One region of the Psychrosphaera ytuae genome, then DNA from elsewhere that is predicted to be linked to it. Evidence: predicted binding sites of a transcription regulator. Region 1 holds the regulator's gene; each other region holds the start of a gene.

Region 1 (5,148 bases):
TTTAGTCTTAGATAACGCAAAATGACATCGACAGTGACATCAGGGCGAACCGTAATGGTATCGGTGTTCATTAGAGCCGCCGCAGTGTCCTCTTCGTAGGACATCACGCGTTCTGCACGAGCTTGGTCTTGTTTATCCATGCTCTTCAGTACTTTGCGGTACACCTTGTCAGGCATACTTCTCAGTACTTCAGAAAAGTCATCGTCATCGAGATTTACGGCTGCTTCTGCTACGCTTTCAGGTGTCATAGTTCGTAAAATAGAGTTACGAACTTCCTCGGATAGATCTTCTAAAACTTCACCCTGAATACTGCTGTCGATCAGCTGCCAAACAATAGCACGGGTTTTTGGTGTCGAGGCGTGGAGTAGCATGGCAATATCATTTGCTGCCATACCATCGAGCATATTTCGAACGCGAACAAACATGCCGTCACTAATCGCGGCATTAAATTCATCAATAGGAATTGTATATTCTTGTTCTAACAGCTCAGACATAGTGACTTCTTTATCGAGTTGCCGACATGAGATCGGCAAGGGCTACATCAAAAGTTACAGACTAGTCTAACGCATAAGCAGTTTTTTTGATAGTAACTGATTGTTTTTTGGTAGGACTTAACGGCTATTCAGATTCGTCGAATTTGTTCGAAATCAACTGGCAAATAGCATCAAGCGCTTCTTCTGCTTGTTGACCAGAAGCTGCTACTTTGACTTGTTTGCCTTGGTTACTTGCCAACATTAATAAAGCCATCACAGAATCAGCGTTTGCCTTTTTTTCACCTTGGTGGATTTCGACATCAGCATCGAACTGTTGAGACAATTGTGCAAGCTTGGTAGCTGCACGGGCGTGCAGTCCCAATTTATTTTGAATGGTTACCGTTCTTGATAGAGTCATATTTTTATTGTTGTTTATCAGAGTACAGAGCTCTTATTATAGCTCTTGTAGGTACTTACTCATTTCTCGATGGCGAGTTTTAACATTTTTTCCACGAGAACGGAACTGCTCTGCCAAGGTTTCTGCAATATAAACTGAACGGTGTTTGCCTCCAGTACAGCCAATAGCAATGGTTAAGTACGAACGGTTGTTTCGCTCTAGGTGAGGTAACCAAGTGGACATAAAGTTATTGATTTGAAATACAAACTTATTCACTAAGGGTTGGGCAGCAAAGAAGTCTTTAACAGGTAAATCAAGACCGGTTAGAGCTCGTAGGTCTGGTTCCCAGTGTGGGTTAGGCAAAAAGCGCGCATCAAAAACAAAGTCGATATCGTTTGGAACACCGTATTTAAAACCAAATGATTCAAAGGTGATCACTAAGTCTTTATCAGATTTACCCATGATCTTTTCTCGGATCATTTCGGTCAGCTGATGAACATTTAAATCTGAAGTGTCTATGTACAAGTCCGCTCGAGAGGCAAGTGCATCGAGCAACTTACGTTCTTCTATAATTGCATCTGGTAGAGAATTTTCACCTTTGGACAAAGGGTGCAAGCGACGTGTTTCGCTGTAGCGACGGATCAATACATCGTCTTTTGCATCAATGTACAGAACGGTCGTTTTAACGCCCTTTGGTAAAAAGTCTAAGTTATCGAGTAACTCTTGTTCTGAGCTGGGTAAGTTGCGCACATCAATGCTGACCGCAACCTGAGGATAATTGGTTGCGAGCGAGTGAGATAGCGCAGGTAATAGATTTACTGGTAAATTATCAACGCAATAATACCCAAGGTCTTCCAAAACCCTAAGTACGACTGTCTTCCCTGAGCCAGAACGGCCACTTACGATAAAAATATGCATATTATGCGGCTTCAATTATGTTGTAGAGATCGTTATCCGTTTTCGCTCCTCGAATCTTACGTAAAATCTCTTTGTTGTCAAAGATTTCGGCAATATTCGCAAGCGTTTGTAAATGCGTTTCACATTGGTCTTCTGGCACGATTAAGGCACAAAAAACATCGACAGGGCGATTATCAATTGCGTCGTAATCAACTGCAGGGTGGCTTACAAGAAGAACCGCAACGACCTTGTTGCCCTCTGGTTTGATTTTGCCGTGTGGAATAGCAACCCCGTTGCCAATTCCTGTGCTTCCTAGTTTTTCACGGTTCATCAAACTCGCTAACACTTCAGAGCAGTTCAAATCCGGTAACTGGCTACTAGCAATCTCTGCAATATGTTCTAGGATTTTCTTTTTGCTTTGGCAGTCTGATAACACTTTGGTGCATTCAGGCTGCAGAAGTACTTTTAATTTCATGGCATTTTTACTGCTTGGGTCTTTTGATTTTCGTCTCAAAAGATGAGTTAAAAGGCGCCGTCCTTAGCGCCTCTAGTATTACTTAAAATTAACCTTTAGTGCCGAGTTAATTTTTCTTTGTGTTTTTTGACCTGACGGTCAAGTTTATCAATTAAAGAATCAATGGCTGCGTACATATCACTATGTTCAGATGTGGCAAAAAGTTCACCACCATTAACATGCATAGTCGCTTCTGCGCGTTGTATCAGTTTTTCGACGTCTAAAATCACATGGACGTTGTTAATATGATCGAAATGACGTTCTAATTTTGCAAATTTCGTATCTACATAGTCTTTTAATGACTCAGTAGGCTCGACGTGACGACAAGTTAGGTTAATTTGCATATGCTCTTCCTTCTTTTGATTTGATTGGTGAAACTACACCAATCGTTTTCTTTGGTTTGAAGGGGGAATGTTTAACGATTCCCGGTATTTTGCGATAGTTCTCCTGGCTACTTGGATGCCCTGTTCGGCCAGGATATCAGCAATCTTACTGTCACTTAGCGGTTTAGCTTGGTTTTCTGCAGCAACTAGCTTTTTGATTAAGGCGCGGATAGCGGTAGATGAACATTCACCGCCATTTTCAGTACTGACGTGACTTGAGAAGAAGTATTTGAGTTCAAATATTCCTCTTGGTGTGTGCATGTACTTTTGAGTCGTCACACGTGAGATTGTTGACTCATGCATATCGACCATTTCCGCTACATCATTCAATACCATCGGCTTCATCGCTTCCGGCCCATATTCGAAAAAGGCTTGCTGCTGTTGCACAATACAATTTGATACTTTTAACAATGTGTCGTTTCTACTTTCCAAACTCTTAATAAACCACTTAGCTTCTTGTAAGTGAGAACGAACAAACTGCGCGTCAGAATTGTTCTTTGCCGTTTTAGACAGTGAAGCGTATTGTTCGTTCACTTTAATTTTAGGCATAGAATTCGGATTTAGCTCAACTATCCAACGACCTTTTTTCTTAACCACGCTCACATCAGGGATGACGTAATCAATTTCGTCTTTAATCACTATGCTTGCAGGGTTAGGGTTGAGGGTTTGAATCAGCTCTAGTGTTTCTTTGAGCTCGTGTTCTTTGAGTTTGGTTTTGCGGATAATCGTGCGGTAATCACGGTTACCCAATAAATCTATGTGTTCTTGAATGAGGTCAATGGCCTCTTTTTTCCAAGGTGTGTCGTCGCTGTATTGACGTAACTGCACAACCATACACTCTTGCAATCCTCGGCATGCGACACCGATAGGGTCGAAGTTTTGGACGCGTTTTAAGACGGCTTCAACTTCTTCTATTTCAACGTCTTCAATATCAACTGCCTCTACAATGTCTTCAGTTGAAACAGTTAAAAAGCCTTTTTCGTCTATGGCATCAATGATAGCCGTGGCAATTGCCAGATCATGTTCAGAAAAAGGGGATAGATTAAGCTGCCAACGTAAATGATCTTGGATGTTGGTTGTAGTCTCACCTTGATAGACAGTGTCTTCACCTTCATAAGCCGGCCCAGAACTAGCAGGGGCTGCGCTCATGTAATCATCCCATGTAGAGTCTGTAGGAAGCTCATCTCCCATGGTTTGATCTTGCAGTGCTTCGTTAGTGCTTATCTCGTCCTTGGTCCATTCGATTTCGTCATCGTTACTCGCGCCGTTTTCTTGGCTTTCTTGATGAGTGTCGATTTGAGTAACTTCCGAGGCTTCTTGGCCATCGTAGTTATCAAAGTCATCGGACTCCAATAAAGGATTGCTATCCAAGGCTTCTTGGATTTCTTGTTGCAATTCCAAAGACGACAGTTGCAACAGTCTAATCGCTTGTTGCAATTGCGGGGTCATTGTTAACTGCTGACCCATTTTGAGTTGGAGTGTAGGTCTCATCTTATCCGGAACTTACTGACTTAATTAAGATTATCTCTTTATAAATTATCAAAGTTTGAACTGGTCACCAAGATAAACTTGCTTAACGATCTCACTTTCTAAAACTTCCGCTGGGGTGCCTTCGGCAATTAGCTCCCCATGACTAACGATATAGGCTTTTTCACAGACATCAAGTGTTTCACGGACATTATGATCTGTAATTAACACGCCAATGCCCTTTGCCGTGAGTTGTTGAATAATTTTTTTGATATCGATCACTGAGATAGGATCAACACCAGCAAATGGTTCATCAAGCAAGATAATTTTAGGGTCTGCTGCAAGTGCTCGGGCAATTTCGACTCGACGTCGCTCACCACCGGATAGCGCCATACCCTGGCTATCTCGAATGTGGTCAATATGAAATTCGGCGATTAAATCATCCAGTAAATCAGCTTGCTGGTTTGCGTCAATGTCTTTACGCATTTGCAAAACTGACATGATGTTTTGTGAAACCGTTAATTTTCTGAAGATAGAAGACTCTTGCGGCAGGTAGCCGATTCCTTTTCGAGCTCGAACGTGCATAGGTTCGTGACTCAAGTCTATGTCGTCGAGCTGAATCAAACCTTTATCATTTGGTACAAGGCCAACAATCATGTAAAAAGTTGTCGTTTTGCCAGCACCATTGGGGCCTAATAAGCCTACGACCTGGCCGGCTTCTACTGACAAGCTAACGTCTTTGACGACCTGTCGACTTTTATATGACTTCGCTAAATGTTGAGCGACTAACTTTGTCATTAATCGTTACCTGAATCTTTTTCGTTATTTGTTTTTGGCTTGATTTTGATGGTTGTTGTAACACGACCATTGTTCTCGGTGCCACCAACTGCTTTAACGCGTTTGTTTTCTAAATCGAATGTAATGTTACCGTTTGCACTATCAACCACAGAACCGCCTTGACGATACTTTGCAGAGCCTCTCAATTCAAGAATTCGCTCGTTGACCAAATAGATGACT
Region 2 (5,148 bases), 250 kb from region 1:
CCCTTTTTGAGGAATACAAATGAGCCAGCCAAACGACCGTAAGGGCCTAAGAAACGTAGCGATCATTGCGCACGTTGACCACGGTAAAACAACGCTAGTTGACAAACTTCTAGCACAATCAGGTACGCTAGATTCTCGTACTGATTTAGATGAGCGAGTCATGGACTCGAATGACATCGAAAAAGAGCGTGGTATTACCATTCTTGCTAAAAACACGGCTATCGACTGGAACGGCTACCGTGTAAACATCGTAGATACTCCGGGACACGCCGACTTCGGTGGTGAAGTAGAACGTGTTATGTCAATGGTTGACTCTGTATTGCTAATCGTAGATGCGCAAGAAGGTCCGATGCCACAGACGCGTTTCGTTACTCAAAAAGCATTCGCTCAAGGCCTTAAGCCAATCGTTGTTATCAACAAAATTGACAAGCCAGGCGCACGTCCTGACTGGGTAATGGACCAAGTTTTTGACTTGTTCGACAACTTAGGTGCAACTGACGAACAGTTGGACTTCCAAGTTGTTTATGCCTCTGCACTTAACGGTTGGGCTTCTCATGAAGAAGACGTGACTGGTACAGACATGACGCCATTGTTCGAAACTATCATCGACCAAGTTCCAGCGCCAGAAGTGGATGCCGACGGTGCATTCCAAATGCAGGTTTCTCAGCTTGATTACAGCTCTTACTTAGGTGTTATCGGTGTTGGCCGTATCATGCGTGGCACTGTTAAACCGGGTCAACAAGTAACTGTTCAAACGGCTGCGGGCAAAATCCACAACGGTAAAGTTGGTAAAGTATTTGGTTACTTAGGTCTAGAGCGTTACGAAGCAGATTCAGCGACAGCAGGTGACATCATCGCTATCACAGGTCTTGGTGAACTTAAGATCTCTGACACTATCTGTTGTCCGACAGAAGTTGAGCCTCTACCGCCACTATCGGTTGATGAGCCAACAGTTACAATGACATTCCAGGTAAACACTTCGCCATTTGCTGGTCAAGAAGGTAAGTACGTTACTTCTCGTAACATCCTTGAACGTCTACAAAACGAATTGGTACACAACGTAGCACTACGCGTTGAAGAAACTGAAGATCCGGACAAGTTCCGCGTTTCAGGTCGTGGTGAATTACACTTAGGTATCTTAATCGAGAACATGCGTCGTGAAGGTTACGAATTAGCGGTATCTCGCCCTGAAGTAATCATGCGTGAAATCGACGGTGAAATTCAAGAACCGTACGAAACAGTAACCATCGACGTTGAAGAAGCACACCAAGGTTCTATCATGGAAAACATGGGCCTTCGTAAAGCTGAACTAACTGACATGGCACCAGATGGTAAAGGTCGTATCCGTATGGACTTCATCATGCCAAGCCGTGGTTTAATTGGTTTCCAAACTGAATTCATGACATTGACTTCTGGTTCTGGTCTTCTTTACCACACATTTATGGAATACGGTCCGCACAAAGGTGGTGAGATCGGTGCTCGTAAGAACGGTGTATTGATTGCAAACGCAACAGGTAAGGCACTAACTAACGCACTATTTAACCTTCAAGAACGCGGTCGTATGATGATCGGTCACGGTACTGAAGTATACGAAGGTATGATCATCGGTATTCACAGCCGTGACAACGACCTTACGGTTAATGCGCTTAAAGGTAAGCAGTTAACGAACGTTCGTGCATCTGGTACTGATGACGCACAGGTTCTTACTCCACCAATTATCATGACGCTTGAACAAGCACTTGAGTTCATCGACGATGACGAATTGGTAGAAATCACACCTGAAAACATCCGTATTCGTAAAAAGCACTTAACTGAAGCTGAGCGTAAGCGTGCTTCTCGTGCTAAAGGCTAATCCCTTTTAAAAACGATATCTGAAAAATCCCTGGCTTTGGCCGGGGATTTTTTTGTCTGCGATTTGATTATCGAGATATTAAAGGCTTGTATCTAATTTCACTGGCACGTTTGTTGAAACTTCTCTCATAAATAAAGTTTAAAGCGCAGCATTATGAGCGAAGGAAGTAGATGGAAGACCAACTAATACAAAGGTTTATTGAGGAAAATAAGTTACCTCAGTCATTTTATAATGTTGCACTAAAGTGGTTCATTCCAATCGCTGAACAACTTCATAAGCACAAAAATGAAGCACATACTCCTTTTTTTGTCGGCTTTAACGGATGTCAGGGGTCGGGAAAATCAACGCTTTGTGCATTTATCGAATATTACCTTGCTCGAGTTTATAAAGTTAATTCAGTCACCTTATCCTTAGATGATTTTTATTTATCTCGTCAACAACGACAGGCATTAGCGTCTGAAGTGCACCAGTTGTTTATTACCAGGGGCGTTCCGGGTACACATGATATGGCATCGCTGACTTCAGTGTTGCATAAGTTAAAGAATCGAGAACTTGGCTTTGCTATTCCAAGATTTAATAAAGCGACAGATAACCCACATCCCATCGAGGCTTGGGGCTTCATTGATAAGCCCGTTGAATTGGTTTTAATAGAAGGTTGGTGCTGGGGCACTCGTCCGCAATCGCCTTTTCAGCTAAGTGAGCCCGTTAACAGTCTAGAAGAAAAAGAGGATGGCAAAGGAGTTTGGCGCCAGTATTCGGACCGAGTTCTCGAACAAGCTTTTTTGCCTTTGTACAACTTAATGGACTTTTGGATCATGCTCAAGGCGCCGAGCTTTGATTGTGTTTTTGAATGGCGGTTAGAGCAGGAGCAGAGGCTTAGAGCTGTTGCTTCTAAAAATGCATCTGGATTGATGACTGCTAACCAACTGCGCCGATTTGTTTCACATTATCAAAGGCTCACTGAACACACACTTAATAGTCATCGCAATTTTGATTTAGTAATAGAGCTAGCTCCTGATCGCAGTATCAACCAGGTCGTTTCACGCCCAATATCAGGAGTAAAGTAATGAGCGATGTCCCAGCTTTTGTTGTTTTTACTGACCTAGATGGCACCCTGCTAGACCACTTTGACTACAACTTTGAAGCCGCCAAGCCGACCTTATTACAACTTCAGCACGCCAGTATTCCCGTAATTCCAAATACGAGTAAAACTTTTGCCGAGCTTAAAGTGATCACTGAACAAATCGGCCTTAACACGCCTTTTATTGTCGAAAATGGGGCTGCGGTTTATATACCTCGGGATTATTTTCCCCAAGTACCGCAGGGGTGTGTGCAAATAGATGAGTTTTGGTGTAAATCGTTTACGATTGCAAGAGACGAAATTTTAGATTTCTTAAATCAGCTTCCCTCGAGTTTATGTGATGCATTTATTGGTTTTTCACAAATGAGCTCAGATCAAATCGCATTAGAAACCGGCCTGTCTAAACAAGACGCTTTGTTAGCGTCCAAAAAACAATTCAGCGAGCCCATTAAGTGGCTAGGTAACGAGCGTCAAAAGCAACAGTTGGCGATTTATTTGTCCGACCGTGGTGCAAATATGTTGGAAGGGGGACGTTTTTTTCACATTAGCGGGCAAACCAATAAAGGCCATGCAATGCAATGGCTTACAAATGAATTCAGATTACAGTTTGGTGTAGAGCACTCAATTAAAGGTGGACTAATGACCATCGCCTTAGGAGATAGCTACAACGATATCGACATGTTGGAAGTTGCTGATGTTGCTGTTCAAATCCGCTCTCACAAACACGCATATCCTAGGCTCAAACGCACAGAGTCATTAATTCAAACATCGCAAATGGGGCCTGAGGGCTGGGCTGAAGGCATTAATCAAATAATTAAAGAGTTTCATAAATAGTGTGAGAGCACGAGGAGACAACGATGGCAGACTTTTATCAAAACGGTGTGGTCACCACGATGCATAACTTAACCCAACGCAGCACGGAGGACTTGGAAAAGGAGTTGATTTCGTTTGCGAAGTCTCGGCCGCTTGGTTTGATTTTACCGAGTTTGTATTCTGAGCTTCAAGGACCTGCATTGAGTAAGATAGTCCGAAACTTGACTAATGTTCCGTATTTAAATCAGATTGTTATCGGTCTCGACAGAGCCAACCTACAAGAATACCAACACGCTTTGTCATTTTTTGACGAATTACCACAACATCACCGTATATTGTGGAATGATGGGCCGAGACTACAAGCACTGCACAAAAAGTTAGACAAATTGGGTCTGGCTCCCACTGAATTAGGAAAAGGTCGTAACGTTTGGTATTGCATGGGCTATGTGTTAGCAACTGAGCGGGCGGAAGCTGTCGCACTTCACGATTGTGATATTACGACGTACGACCGTCAGTTATTGGCACGCTTGATTTACCCAGTGGCCAACCCTTTACTGCACTTTGAGTTTAGTAAGGGGTTTTATGCACGAGTCGCGAACGACAAGTTAAATGGCCGAGTTACCCGCCTGTTAGTCACTCCCTTGTTAAAAGCATTGCAAAAAGTATTGGGTTACAACGAGTATTTAGAGTACATGGATAGCTTTAGGTATTCGTTATCGGGTGAGTTTTCGTTTCGACGTGATGTCCTAAATGACCTGCGTATACCAAGTGATTGGGGACTAGAGATAGGTGTACTGTCCGAAATGCATCGCAATTATGGTGCTAACCGCATTTGTCAGGTCGATATCGCCGATAATTACGACCACAAACACCAAGACGTGTCTTTTGAAAGCACCGAGGCGGGTTTATCTAAGATGTCCATCGACATCACCAAAGCGCTCTTTAGAAAGTTAGCTACACAAGGGCACGTAATTAATGCCGAAAATCTCCGTACCATCAAAGCAACCTATTTTAGGATCGCCCTAGACTATATCGAAACCTACCGCAGTGATGCGTTAATTAATGGCTTGAGTTTGGATATTCACCTAGAGGAACAATCGGTCGAAATGTTTGCCAAAAACATCATGGAAGCAGGCGAACTATTTAATGCCAACCCGATGCAAACACCGTTTATTCCATCTTGGAGTCGAGTTGTTAGCGCCATGCCGTCTGTACTCAGTGAATTAAAACAAGCGGTTGAAGAGGACTATCAAGAGTTTAGCGGCCATTTAAAAAAGCCAACATTGGCGACGGCATAGAATTTAAGTGGAATAGGAGCGGGCGATGGCACAAATTGATTTAACCCAAAAATTGGTTCAACAACTTACCGTGATTTATCAAGACGTGGAAGCGGTGTCCGATT
Region 3 (5,148 bases), 410 kb from region 1:
TTCGATTAAGTCTGTCGGAAACTCTTCTCGAACTCTCTGCCAGATTTTGCCAGAGTCGATACCGTATTTACGGATCATATAAATTGAATCATCGTGTTTACCGGCTTCAGCAAATCGAACGAGATCAGCGTAGTAGGCTTTAGCAAGTTCTCGTGCTTCATCATGAGAGAAGTAGTAACTTGCGATTTTTTCCCAGAAACCTTTAAAGCCATTAAGAACTAACACGTAAATCGCATTACCCGAAGCGTGGGCTAATTCGTGGTTCAATCGATAGTCGACATCAGCAAACTGTTGAGGATCGTCACCAACCTCTAGTGCTTCTTTAGCGAGTTGAATCACTTTTTCTGGATTGTTTTTAATCGCACCACGGATATATATTGCACTCAAATTTGTTCGAGCGGACAATAATTGGTCAATCAAATCGACGGCACCGTCGATATCCAACTTTGCTAAAGTCGACAAAATGTTGACGCCACAAGTATCCCAAAAGTTGTTCACTCGGGTTGGTTTACCATGTTGAATTGTCAACCATCCATCTCGTGCTAAACGCTGTAATACTTCTCGCAATGTTGTACGAGTAACACCGATTAATTCTGACAACTCACGCTCTGCAGGCAGGATAGAACCTGGAGGGAAGCGGTTGTTCCAAATTGAATCTACAATGTATTCTTCGGCAAACCCTGCTGGGCTCTGCGCCTTTATTATTTTCATGTAACTACTTCGTTTCTGGAATAATTAAAACTGATTGTACCAGAAGGTTTGATTTGCACAACCAATCAATTTAACGCTAATTTTACTAGTATATTTTCTTAAAAAACCGTTAAATGATTATGAATTCAATTGCATTTTTAGTACATTAAATTTCAAATAAGAACTAAAATTCTAAAAAAAATCATAAGGAAGGCTAGGAACAATGCAACAAAGTTCATTGAGTGCTTTTTATCAAAACTTCTTAGGCAATTCGCCAGAATGGTACAAGTTAACCATTATCGCATGTCTTATTATCAACCCTATACTATTTGCTATTGACCCATACATTGCTGGTTGGGCATTAGTACTTGAGTTTATTTTTACCTTAGCTATGGCGCTAAAGTGTTACCCACTGCAACCAGGGGGGTTGCTTGTCATTGAAGCAATTGCAATTGGTATGACAACGCCAAGCCACGTTGAACATGAAATCTCAGCTAACTTAAGCGTAATCTTGTTGTTGGTATTCATGGTTGCTGGTATCTACTTTATGAAAGAGTTACTCATGTACTCTTTTACAAAGATGCTATTGAGAGTCCGCTCTAAAATTGCTCTGTCGCTTTCATTTACTTTTGCGGCTGCATTTTTGTCTGCTTTCTTAGATGCGTTAACCGTTGTTGCCGTAATCATTACCGTTGTTACTGGCTTCTATATGATTTATCACAAAGTCGCCTCTGGAAAACAATTTCATCACATCGATCACGACCACACGGACGATGACCACTTAGACCACCTTAAGCGCCAAGATCTTGAGCAATTCCGCGCGTTCATGCGAAACATTATGATGCACGCTGGTGTTGGTACTGCACTTGGTGGTGTTTGTACTATGGTTGGTGAGCCACAAAACTTGGTTATTGCTGAACGTGCTGGATGGCAATTCGTTGAATTTGCAATCCGTATGTCTCCTATCACAATTCCAGCATTAATAGCTGGTCTATTAACGACTTACTGTTTAGAGAAGTTCAAAATATTCTCTTACGGCGCAGAGTTACCAGAGCAAGTTCGCCTGATCCTTATGGACTACGATGCAGACAACGACGCAAAAATGACTAAACGTGACAAAGTTAAGCTTTGGTCACAAGGTGTTATTGCAGTTTGGCTAGTTATTGGCTTAGCACTTCACCTAGCTACCGTTGGCTTAATTGGTCTATCAATTATTATCTTAGCAACCTCTGCTGCGGGTATTACTGATGAGCACGCATTAGGTAAGGCATTTGAAGAAGCATTACCATTCACCTCTCTACTAGTGGTGTTCTTTGCTGTCGTTGCAGTAATTGTTGACCAAGGGTTGTTCGCACCTGTAATTGAATGGGTTCTGACTTTTGAAGGGACGACTAAGCTAGTTATGTTCTTTATTGCTAACGGCCTTCTTTCCATGGTCAGTGATAACGTTTTTGTTGGTACGGTATACATCAACGAAGTTGCAGCTGCTCTTAAAAATGGTGTTATCACTCGCGATGAATTCGATATGCTTGCTGTTGCAATTAACACTGGTACTAACCTACCTTCTGTTGCAACGCCAAACGGTCAAGCGGCTTTCTTGTTCTTATTAACATCTGCACTTGCACCGTTAATTAGATTGTCATACGGCCGCATGGTATTCATGGCTATACCGTATACACTTGTATTGTCTATTGTCGGTATTTTAATGACCTACTACGGCTTAAATGATATGACAGCATGGTTGTACGATCACGGTTACATCCAGCACCATACTGGCTTGGGTGAAGCAACCAGCTCAGGTCACTAATAGACATGTCAGTAGTACACACTCTTTCATCATGGCCAGCATCTCGCTGGCCATGGTTGTTATTAGCAGCATCAGCATTTACGTTTGAAGCTATCGCGTTATATTTTCAATATGGAATGGGCTTAGAGCCTTGCATTATGTGTGTCTATCAACGCACAGCGGTTGCAGGAATATTGTTTGCAACTATTCCGGCCCTAATCAACCCATCTTCGCGTATTTTGAGAGTAAGCAGCCTATTGGCATGGCTTGTAGCTAGCGTGTGGGGGTTAAAACTCGCCATCGAACATGTTCGAATGCAAAATCCCGATAACTTCATGTTGTTAATGAGCTGTGATGTTTTCCCAAATTATCCAAGCTGGATGCCTATCCACGAGTGGTTGCCTTCGGTATTTGAGCCAAGAGGCACCTGTGGTGACATAGATTGGCTGTTTTTAGGCTTGTCCATGCCACAGTGGATGGTTGTTGTTTTTGGCGGCTACTTACTGATGGCTGTACTCTGTATTGGAGCACGACTAATTAAAGTCAGGGGACTATAGCGACATTGTCGTTTGACCGCGATAAACCTAAAAAATCAAAACCAGCGTCTATTGCCGCTGGTTTTTTGTTATAAATATCCTCTAACACCTTATTTTTTCTATATTTGGTAAAAACACTACTTTTATTAAAACAAATTTCACAACGTCAGAATTTTGTCTAATTTCTCATAATGTTACTGGCATGAAACCTGCTTTAAATTTAATCCAATAATAAAAAAAGGGTATACATCAGTATGTTTTTACCAAGATTAAGCAATAAGAAATGGAGTTTGGTGTTTGCTGTAGTAAGTCTTGTGGCCTCAGTCATCGCCTTGACTGGCATGAAGAGCTACCAGCCAACAAACGCATACATCTTGCAGGGTGCAAGCAAAGGGTCAATGATCACTTTGGTCAACAAAATCGGTGGTAAGGTTGTACACGACTTTGCCGTTATTCCGGCAATTTCTGCCTTATTAACAGATGAACAAGTTTCTGCGATCAAAAAGACAAACCCACTGATCCGTATGTTCTCAGATGCAAAAGTACAAATAAATTCAAAGTCGAATGAGTGGCAAAACAGCCAACCAATCCGCTTCAAAACCGACAAGAAAAAAGCGGTGTGGGTTGCCAAAAACCGCACTAAAGAAACAGGTTTTGTTGATAGCGTTGCAATTGATTGGCCTGCCGAAAACGGTGAACTTAAAAAGTTAAAAGTGAATGGTCAGTTAGTTGCAAAAAAAGTAACTGGTCAACACATCACTTATTACTTCGATGAGCCAGTTGAAGTAAAACCAGGTAAAAAATTAAAGCTAACTATGAAGTTTGACGATTTACAAAACGTCAATGACCAAGACTACCGTATTAGCTTTAACCTAATGAGCGGTGAAACAGTAGCAATGAACTCTGTTAAGGAAGAAGTAACCCGTGGTGAAAACCGTGATACCTACTTCCCTGCTCAGGTAAACGCTGATCAACTACACCAAGTTGGTATTACAGGTCGTGGTGTTGGTGTTGCAGTTATCGACTCAGGTCTAGATAGCTTTGAACAGCTAGAGTACAACACTTACGGCGAGCAACGTAATATCCACCGCGTAAGCGTTATTGACGTACTTGAAGACGAGTATGGCCATGGTTCTCATGTAACTAGCTTAATTGCTAACAGCTCGTCAACGACAACAGACGAAGGTTACGCTACCCTTTCTTACAACGGTATCGCACCAGATGTTGACCTAATCTCTATCAAAGCGTTTGATGGTGAAGGCAGCTCTACATATGCCGATATTTTGACAGCGATTGATTACGTTCTTCAAAACAAAGATGAACTAAACATCAAGGTGTTAAATTTATCGTTTGGCTCTGAAGTACAGTCTCTTTATAACTTCGACCCAATTAACCGCGCTTTAATTAAAGTTTGGCAAGAAGGCATCACTGTCGTTGCGTCAGCTGGTAACACAGGTCCAGATGCTCTTACTGTTGGCGTACCAGGAAACAACCCGTTCATCATCACTGTTGGCGCTACAACTGATAACTACACGCCTTACAACATCGGCGACGATATGTTGGCGTCTTTCTCAAGCTCAGGTCCGACGCACGCTGGTTTCATCAAGCCAGAAATCGTTGCTCCAGGCGCTCACATGCAAGGTCTTGTAGGTCAGGATTCGTTCCTAATGCAAAACTATGGCATGTATGGTGATGAGTATAACTATTTCTCTATGTCAGGTACTTCGCAAGCGACGGCTGTTACAACCGGCATTGTTGCATTAATGCTGCAAGAGCAACCTGATTTGAGCCCAGACGACGTTAAATGTCGACTAATGGCAACAGCTCGTATGGCCCAAACAGACGATGAAGAGTTACTTTACAGCATCTTCCGCCAAGGCGCAGGTCTAGTTGATGCATTTGCTGCTGTAACTAGTCAATACAAAGGCTGTGCTAACCGCAACATCGACGTTGAAGAGCAACTAGCTAACCTTGACGGTTTCTACATTGGCCCAGCTCGTTACAACAAAGAAACACAAGAGTACTACCTAGTACACAACGAAGACTATGTTTGGGATGGCTCAACTGACCAAGATATGATCGACGATTTTGTGGCTTCTAAGGGGTTGATTTTCTATGACAAGGAAATACCAACTT
Region 4 (5,148 bases), 330 kb from region 1:
CATGTCAAAAAAGAAGTTAGATCGTAAATTCTGTGTCGCTCCCATGTTGGATTGGACTGATCGACATTGTCGCTATTTTTATCGTGCCATGTCGTCTCACGCTGTCTTGTATACAGAAATGGTTACAACCGGTGCGATCATTCATGGCAAAGGTGACTTTTTAAAGTTTAATGAGTTTGAACAACCTGTTGCGTTACAACTGGGTGGCAGTGATCCTGAAGCTTTAGCACACTGCGCTAAATTGGCAGAAGAACGCGGCTATGATGAGGTAAACCTTAATGTAGGTTGCCCTTCAGATCGTGTTCAAAATGGTATGTTTGGTGCCTGCTTGATGGCAAAACCAGAATTGGTGGCGGAGTGTGTTGCGGCGATGAAAGCCGTTACGACAATTCCTATCACAGTAAAATCTCGCATTGGAATAGACGATCAGGATAGTTTTGAGTTTCTGTTAGATTTTATTACTAAAGTTAAAGAAGCTGGCTGCGAGACGTTTATCATTCATGCTCGAAAAGCTTGGCTAACGGGTCTCTCTCCTAAAGAGAATCGTGATATTCCTCCTTTAGATTATCCTCGCGTTTACAAGATAAAAGAGCTGTTTCCTGAGCTAGAAATCATTATTAACGGTGGAATTAAGACCTTTGAAGAATCCTTAGAACACCTCAAACACGTTGATGGTGTAATGATGGGCCGTGAGGTTTACCACAACCCTTATATTATGGCCGACGTTGACAACATTATATATGGCGTTGATAAACCAAAGGTAAAACGCTCAGACGTATTATCACAAATAGGTGACTATATAGAGTCCCATGAGGATGACGGTGGCAGAGCGTGGCATGTGTTACGTCACATGATGGGTCTCTATCAGGGGTTGCCAGGCGCAAAAATATGGCGTCGCTATTTAAGTGAAAATGCGGTTAAAACAGACCGAAAAGGCAAGGACTTGTTATTTGATGCAACGTCTTTTTTTAGAGAAAGAGGAATTGACTAATAGTTAGTCAAATTAACCATTCGGGTGGTAAAACTCTTTATCACCCAACTACTCGCCAAACAGAATCATTAAAATAAATCATTATATAACAGTGGTTTATTAATTTTTTAATTGATGGCACAACCTTTGTAAATGTTATAGCGACTAAAGATATACACATTTAACTAAAGGAGAAACATCATGCAATCTTTAATCTTAGCAACTAGTATCGCTCTTACTTCACCAGTATCTATTTCAAACTTAAATGATACAGAAGCGCTAACACAAGCTGTGCATCAAGAAGTAAATGCGGTAAGGAAAGTAGTTCAATATCAGACAAAAATTGATATTCAAGATACTTTTTTGTTTCAAGCAAAACACTCAATCGCATTGGCTAAAAAACAGTTTTCTGTAAAACAGTCAGAGCTTGGTGAATAATATGGTGAGCCTTTTAACTTTACTTCTTGTAGTGCTCTCACCTGTATTGAGCTTGGGTATCGTTTATGGTTTTGTAAATATTTACACGACTTATATTGGTTTCATTAATTTAAAGTAGCAAATTAGTTCGCAGTCAATTTGCTACGCAGTTGTTTTCCCCTCTTCTACGCTTTCTAGTCAATTTCCTACTGTTTAAATCCACCAAACCTTTAACCTCATTATTTGTTTACTTATCTAGTGTGTGATTACTCACATTTACTTTGGCGTTATTTCATTTTTTTGCACTCAATGGGCAAATCATAAGCTTGGTTAAATTCACTAACCCTTGTGGTTAAATTGACCAATCGCGGTTTGCCTGATTCAATCGCGAAACTTGTGCAATTTAAAAAGTTATTAAAAATCATAACCTTGCGTTTGTTTTAATTTTGGCACATCAATTGGAAGTAAGTATTGGAACACTAAATAACAATGTAAAGATTCTAAGGAGAACGACATGGGTGTTATTACAAGATTCGTTGATGTTTTAAATGCAAATATAAACTCTGCTTTAGATAAAGCAGAAAAACCAGAACACATGCTGCGACTTGTCATTCAAGAAATGGAAGAAGCGTTAGTAGAAGCTCGTAGCCACGCAGCAAGTTGTATTGCAGAAAAAAAACATGCCACGCGTAAGCTAGAACATTTACAAGCACAACAGCAGCAGTGGAGCGAAAAGGCCGAAATCGCTTTGACAAAGGGCCGTGAAGATTTGGCAAGGGAAGCGCTTGTGGTCAAAAATAGTTTGAACGCAGACGTGGTCGCTTTAGAAAAGCATGTTGCTGCTGCTGATGAAGACCTGGCAAAAATAACGGAAGATACTAATCGCTTACAACAAAAGCTAACTGAAGCTCGTGAGAACGTGAAGCGTATTGACCGCAGAGTAACGACAGTAGAAGTTCAGTTACGCAGTCGCAGTGCACTTGAGAGCAACAAGATAGATACCGTTAACCAAAAATATGAGCAGCTTCAGCGAAAGGTTGTCGAGTTAGAAAGTCAAGTTGATGCCTATGATTTGACGACTTCTAGTCTTCAAGATGAGTTTAGAAAACTCGAAACAGAATCTGAAGTAAACGAGCAGTTAGAGGCTTTAAAGAAAAAAGTAGCGAATGCTTAAGGAGACCGTGATGAACAAGCAATATATTGGTGACCCAATTTGTAAAGATCAGTTAAACAGAAAACTTACTGGAGTATGCGCAGGTATTGGACGTCATTTTAATCTCCCTGTCTGGGGTGTGCGAACCGCGGCTGTATTGTTCACATTGTTCGCACCACTTGCGGGCGTCTTCGGCTACTTTTTAGCATCTGTATTAATGCCAACCAAACGCTTTTATTAGTGTTTGGTTGGATAAATAAACAGTTTTTGGAGAAAGGATATGTCTAATTTTGTTAAAGTCGTAGGGGCACTTTTTGTTCTGTTTTTGATCTTGAGCATTATGCCTGGCTTCTACTTTCATACAGAGTCATTTTTACATTGGATTGATATCGGTGATTGGGCAGGAAACCTACTAGGCTTAGGGATTGCTGTATTGGTCTTTTTTATAATTGGTTGCGTGCTGTTTAGTGTTTTTGCTGGCATTTTTGTCGCTATTGCAATGGTTTTTGGCGCATTGGTCTTGGCTGGCTTAAGTGCGGTTTGGCCATTAGTGTTATTAATTGCAGCGGCGTATTTTATTTCAAAGAGAAGTGATAATAAGCCTGAGATCTACCGTTAATTATTATTCCAATCAACTAATTGCATGGGTATGATGGCTAAATTGGACTAAACTTGGAGTGCCATCACGTGAAAAACATTATATTAATTGTTTTATCTTTAATTGGATTATCGAGTCAGGCGGCTGAATTGGATCAATTATCGACTGAAAACGCAAAAGTTCGAGCAGTTATCCCAGGCGCAGTTAACACTGCAGGATATTTAATAGTAAAGAATAACAGCGATAAAGATGTAAAGCTGGTTTCAGCTTCATCACCTATCGCTAAACGCGTCGAATTTCATCAACACCTACATCAAGGTGGTCTGATGAAAATGATCAAACTGGATAATGTTACTGTTCCAGCCAATGGTGAAGTGGTGTTTGAATCTGGCGGATTGCACATTATGTTTTTAGGAGTCGATTCGACAATGGCTAATAACAAAACCGCCAATGTGCGTTTGATGGATTCAAATGGCAACGAGCTGTCGGTAGAGTTCAAAGTTGAATCTATCCATCAAAAAATAAGACATCATTAAAGGAGTTTTGAAATGCAGAAATGGCTTGTATCAGGTTTTGGATTTATTGTTGTTGTTTTGTATCTTCTATCTCAGTATTGGAGCTTTATGCCTGAGACATTCTCTGTGGAAGAAAAATCAACGGCGATAGCCCAGCAAAACGGCGTCACACCTGTTACTGGATACACAACAACAAATACACTTATTGAAGTTACCAATGTATTGTTGAACAAGCCTGGTGGTTACATGTCAAATGATGTGACGCCTCCTTCTGTATTTTTAGACAATATTCCGGCCTTTGAGTTTGGTGCGTTAGAGATGATCCGTGATCTCGCTCTTGCTCTGCGCAAAGACTTTAGTCGTTCTCAGTCACAATCCGTTGAAAATCCTTATTTGAAAATAGCTCAGCCACAGTTCAACATTGACCATAAATCATGGGCTTTTCCAAGTGCTGAGGGTGAATATAGTAAGGCAGTTGATGCACTTATCGACTACAGAGATTCCCTTGCTGATGATAATCAGAACTCTGCCCAATTTTATGCCCGCGCAGACAACTTAAGAGATTGGTTAGGTGAAGTCGAAAAGCGTTTAGGTAGTTTAAGCCAGCGCTTGAGTGCCAGCGTAGGGCAGGACCGAATAAATATCGATCTTGCTGGTGATCAAGCTGCCCGCCAATCTACTAACAGCCCACAACAACTAGCTGTTAAAACAAGTTGGTGGAAAATAGACGATGTATTTTATGAGGCCAGAGGTGCGTCTTGGGCTTTATTACATTTTTTAAAGGCAGTAGAAGTTGACTTCGCAGCGACACTACAAAAGAAAAATGCAACAGCCAGCCTACGTCAAATTATTAGGGAGTTAGAGGCTACTCAGCATACGGTTTGGAGTCCGATGATATTAAATGGCAGTGGCTTTGGTATGTTAGCGAATCACTCATTAGTGATGGCCAATTACATTTCCCGCGCAAATGCAGCGATCATCGATTTAAACAAACTATTAGTTCAAGGATAAAGCCCGATGGATAAGAATAAATGGTTGACTATGTTTGCGGCGATGCTAGTTTGTGGCAGCGTGAGTGCAGCACCTTTAGTTGATATTTCTTTAGGTGTTAAACAATGGGAGTCTGGCTCCGACTCCATGTTTGGCGAGGCAAACGATAGTTTATTGTCTTATACACACTCTGATGAATCGCAGTACTTATTAAGCGCCCAACTCGACCATTCGATACCTTTAATTCCGAACGCGCGCCTAACATATCAAAATTTGGACTTTGATAGCTCTTATAATTTAGAGCAGACATTCATACTTGCAGGTACAACCTTTCCAGTTGCTAGTAATCTTGTTTCAAACCACGAACTCACGATACAAGACACAACCTTGTATTACGAAGTGTTGGACGTCAGATTGGTAACAATCAATTTAGGTGTTACTGGACGTTATCAAGAAGCTTCGGTGAACATCAGAGAAACAATGGATAATACTCGGTCCTCCTCAA

What was found. The regulator sigma-54, encoded in region 1, starts transcription at its own class of promoters, with help from an activator protein. The targets are predictions, from matches to a motif close to GTTGGCACGNNNNTNGNNT.
Region 2: a site for sigma-54 is predicted at 1,953-1,971, ahead of J1N51_RS10815 (kinase). Genes of this name have one in related genera too.
Region 3: a site for sigma-54 is predicted at 3,209-3,227, ahead of J1N51_RS13530 (S8 family peptidase). Genes of this name have one in related genera too.
Region 4: a site for sigma-54 is predicted at 1,833-1,851, ahead of J1N51_RS10465 (PspA/IM30 family protein). Genes of this name have one in related genera too.

Annotation. Positions count from the first base shown of each region.
Region 1 is NZ_CP072110.1:2,671,052-2,676,199, forward strand. Features, by position in the region: gene mgtE (magnesium transporter) at 1-494, opposite strand, end outside; gene J1N51_RS11870 (HPr family phosphocarrier protein) at 619-891, opposite strand; gene rapZ (RNase adapter RapZ) at 928-1,788, opposite strand; gene ptsN (PTS IIA-like nitrogen regulatory protein PtsN) at 1,790-2,242, opposite strand; gene hpf (ribosome hibernation promoting factor) at 2,338-2,625, opposite strand; gene J1N51_RS11890 (RNA polymerase factor sigma-54) at 2,659-4,155, opposite strand; gene lptB (LPS export ABC transporter ATP-binding protein) at 4,204-4,929, opposite strand; gene lptA (lipopolysaccharide transport periplasmic protein LptA) at 4,929-5,148, opposite strand, start outside.
Region 2 is NZ_CP072110.1:2,417,938-2,423,085, forward strand. Features, by position in the region: gene typA (translational GTPase TypA) at 20-1,852, shown strand; gene J1N51_RS10815 (kinase) at 2,023-2,919, shown strand; gene J1N51_RS10820 (HAD-IIB family hydrolase) at 2,919-3,767, shown strand; gene J1N51_RS10825 (glycosyltransferase family protein) at 3,791-5,044, shown strand; gene J1N51_RS10830 (sugar phosphorylase) at 5,070-5,148, shown strand, end outside.
Region 3 is NZ_CP072110.1:3,077,665-3,082,812, reverse strand. Features, by position in the region: gene fadR (fatty acid metabolism transcriptional regulator FadR) at 1-711, opposite strand, end outside; gene nhaB (sodium/proton antiporter NhaB) at 914-2,497, shown strand; gene dsbB (disulfide bond formation protein DsbB) at 2,503-3,033, shown strand; gene J1N51_RS13530 (S8 family peptidase) at 3,267-5,148, shown strand, end outside.
Region 4 is NZ_CP072110.1:2,342,085-2,347,232, forward strand. Features, by position in the region: gene dusA (tRNA dihydrouridine(20/20a) synthase DusA) at 2-991, shown strand; gene J1N51_RS10460 (hypothetical protein) at 1,172-1,408, shown strand; gene J1N51_RS10465 (PspA/IM30 family protein) at 1,902-2,561, shown strand; gene J1N51_RS10470 (PspC domain-containing protein) at 2,572-2,781, shown strand; gene J1N51_RS10475 (hypothetical protein) at 2,821-3,159, shown strand; gene J1N51_RS10480 (copper chaperone PCu(A)C) at 3,228-3,674, shown strand; gene J1N51_RS10485 (DUF2333 family protein) at 3,687-4,664, shown strand; gene J1N51_RS10490 (TIGR04219 family outer membrane beta-barrel protein) at 4,671-5,148, shown strand, end outside.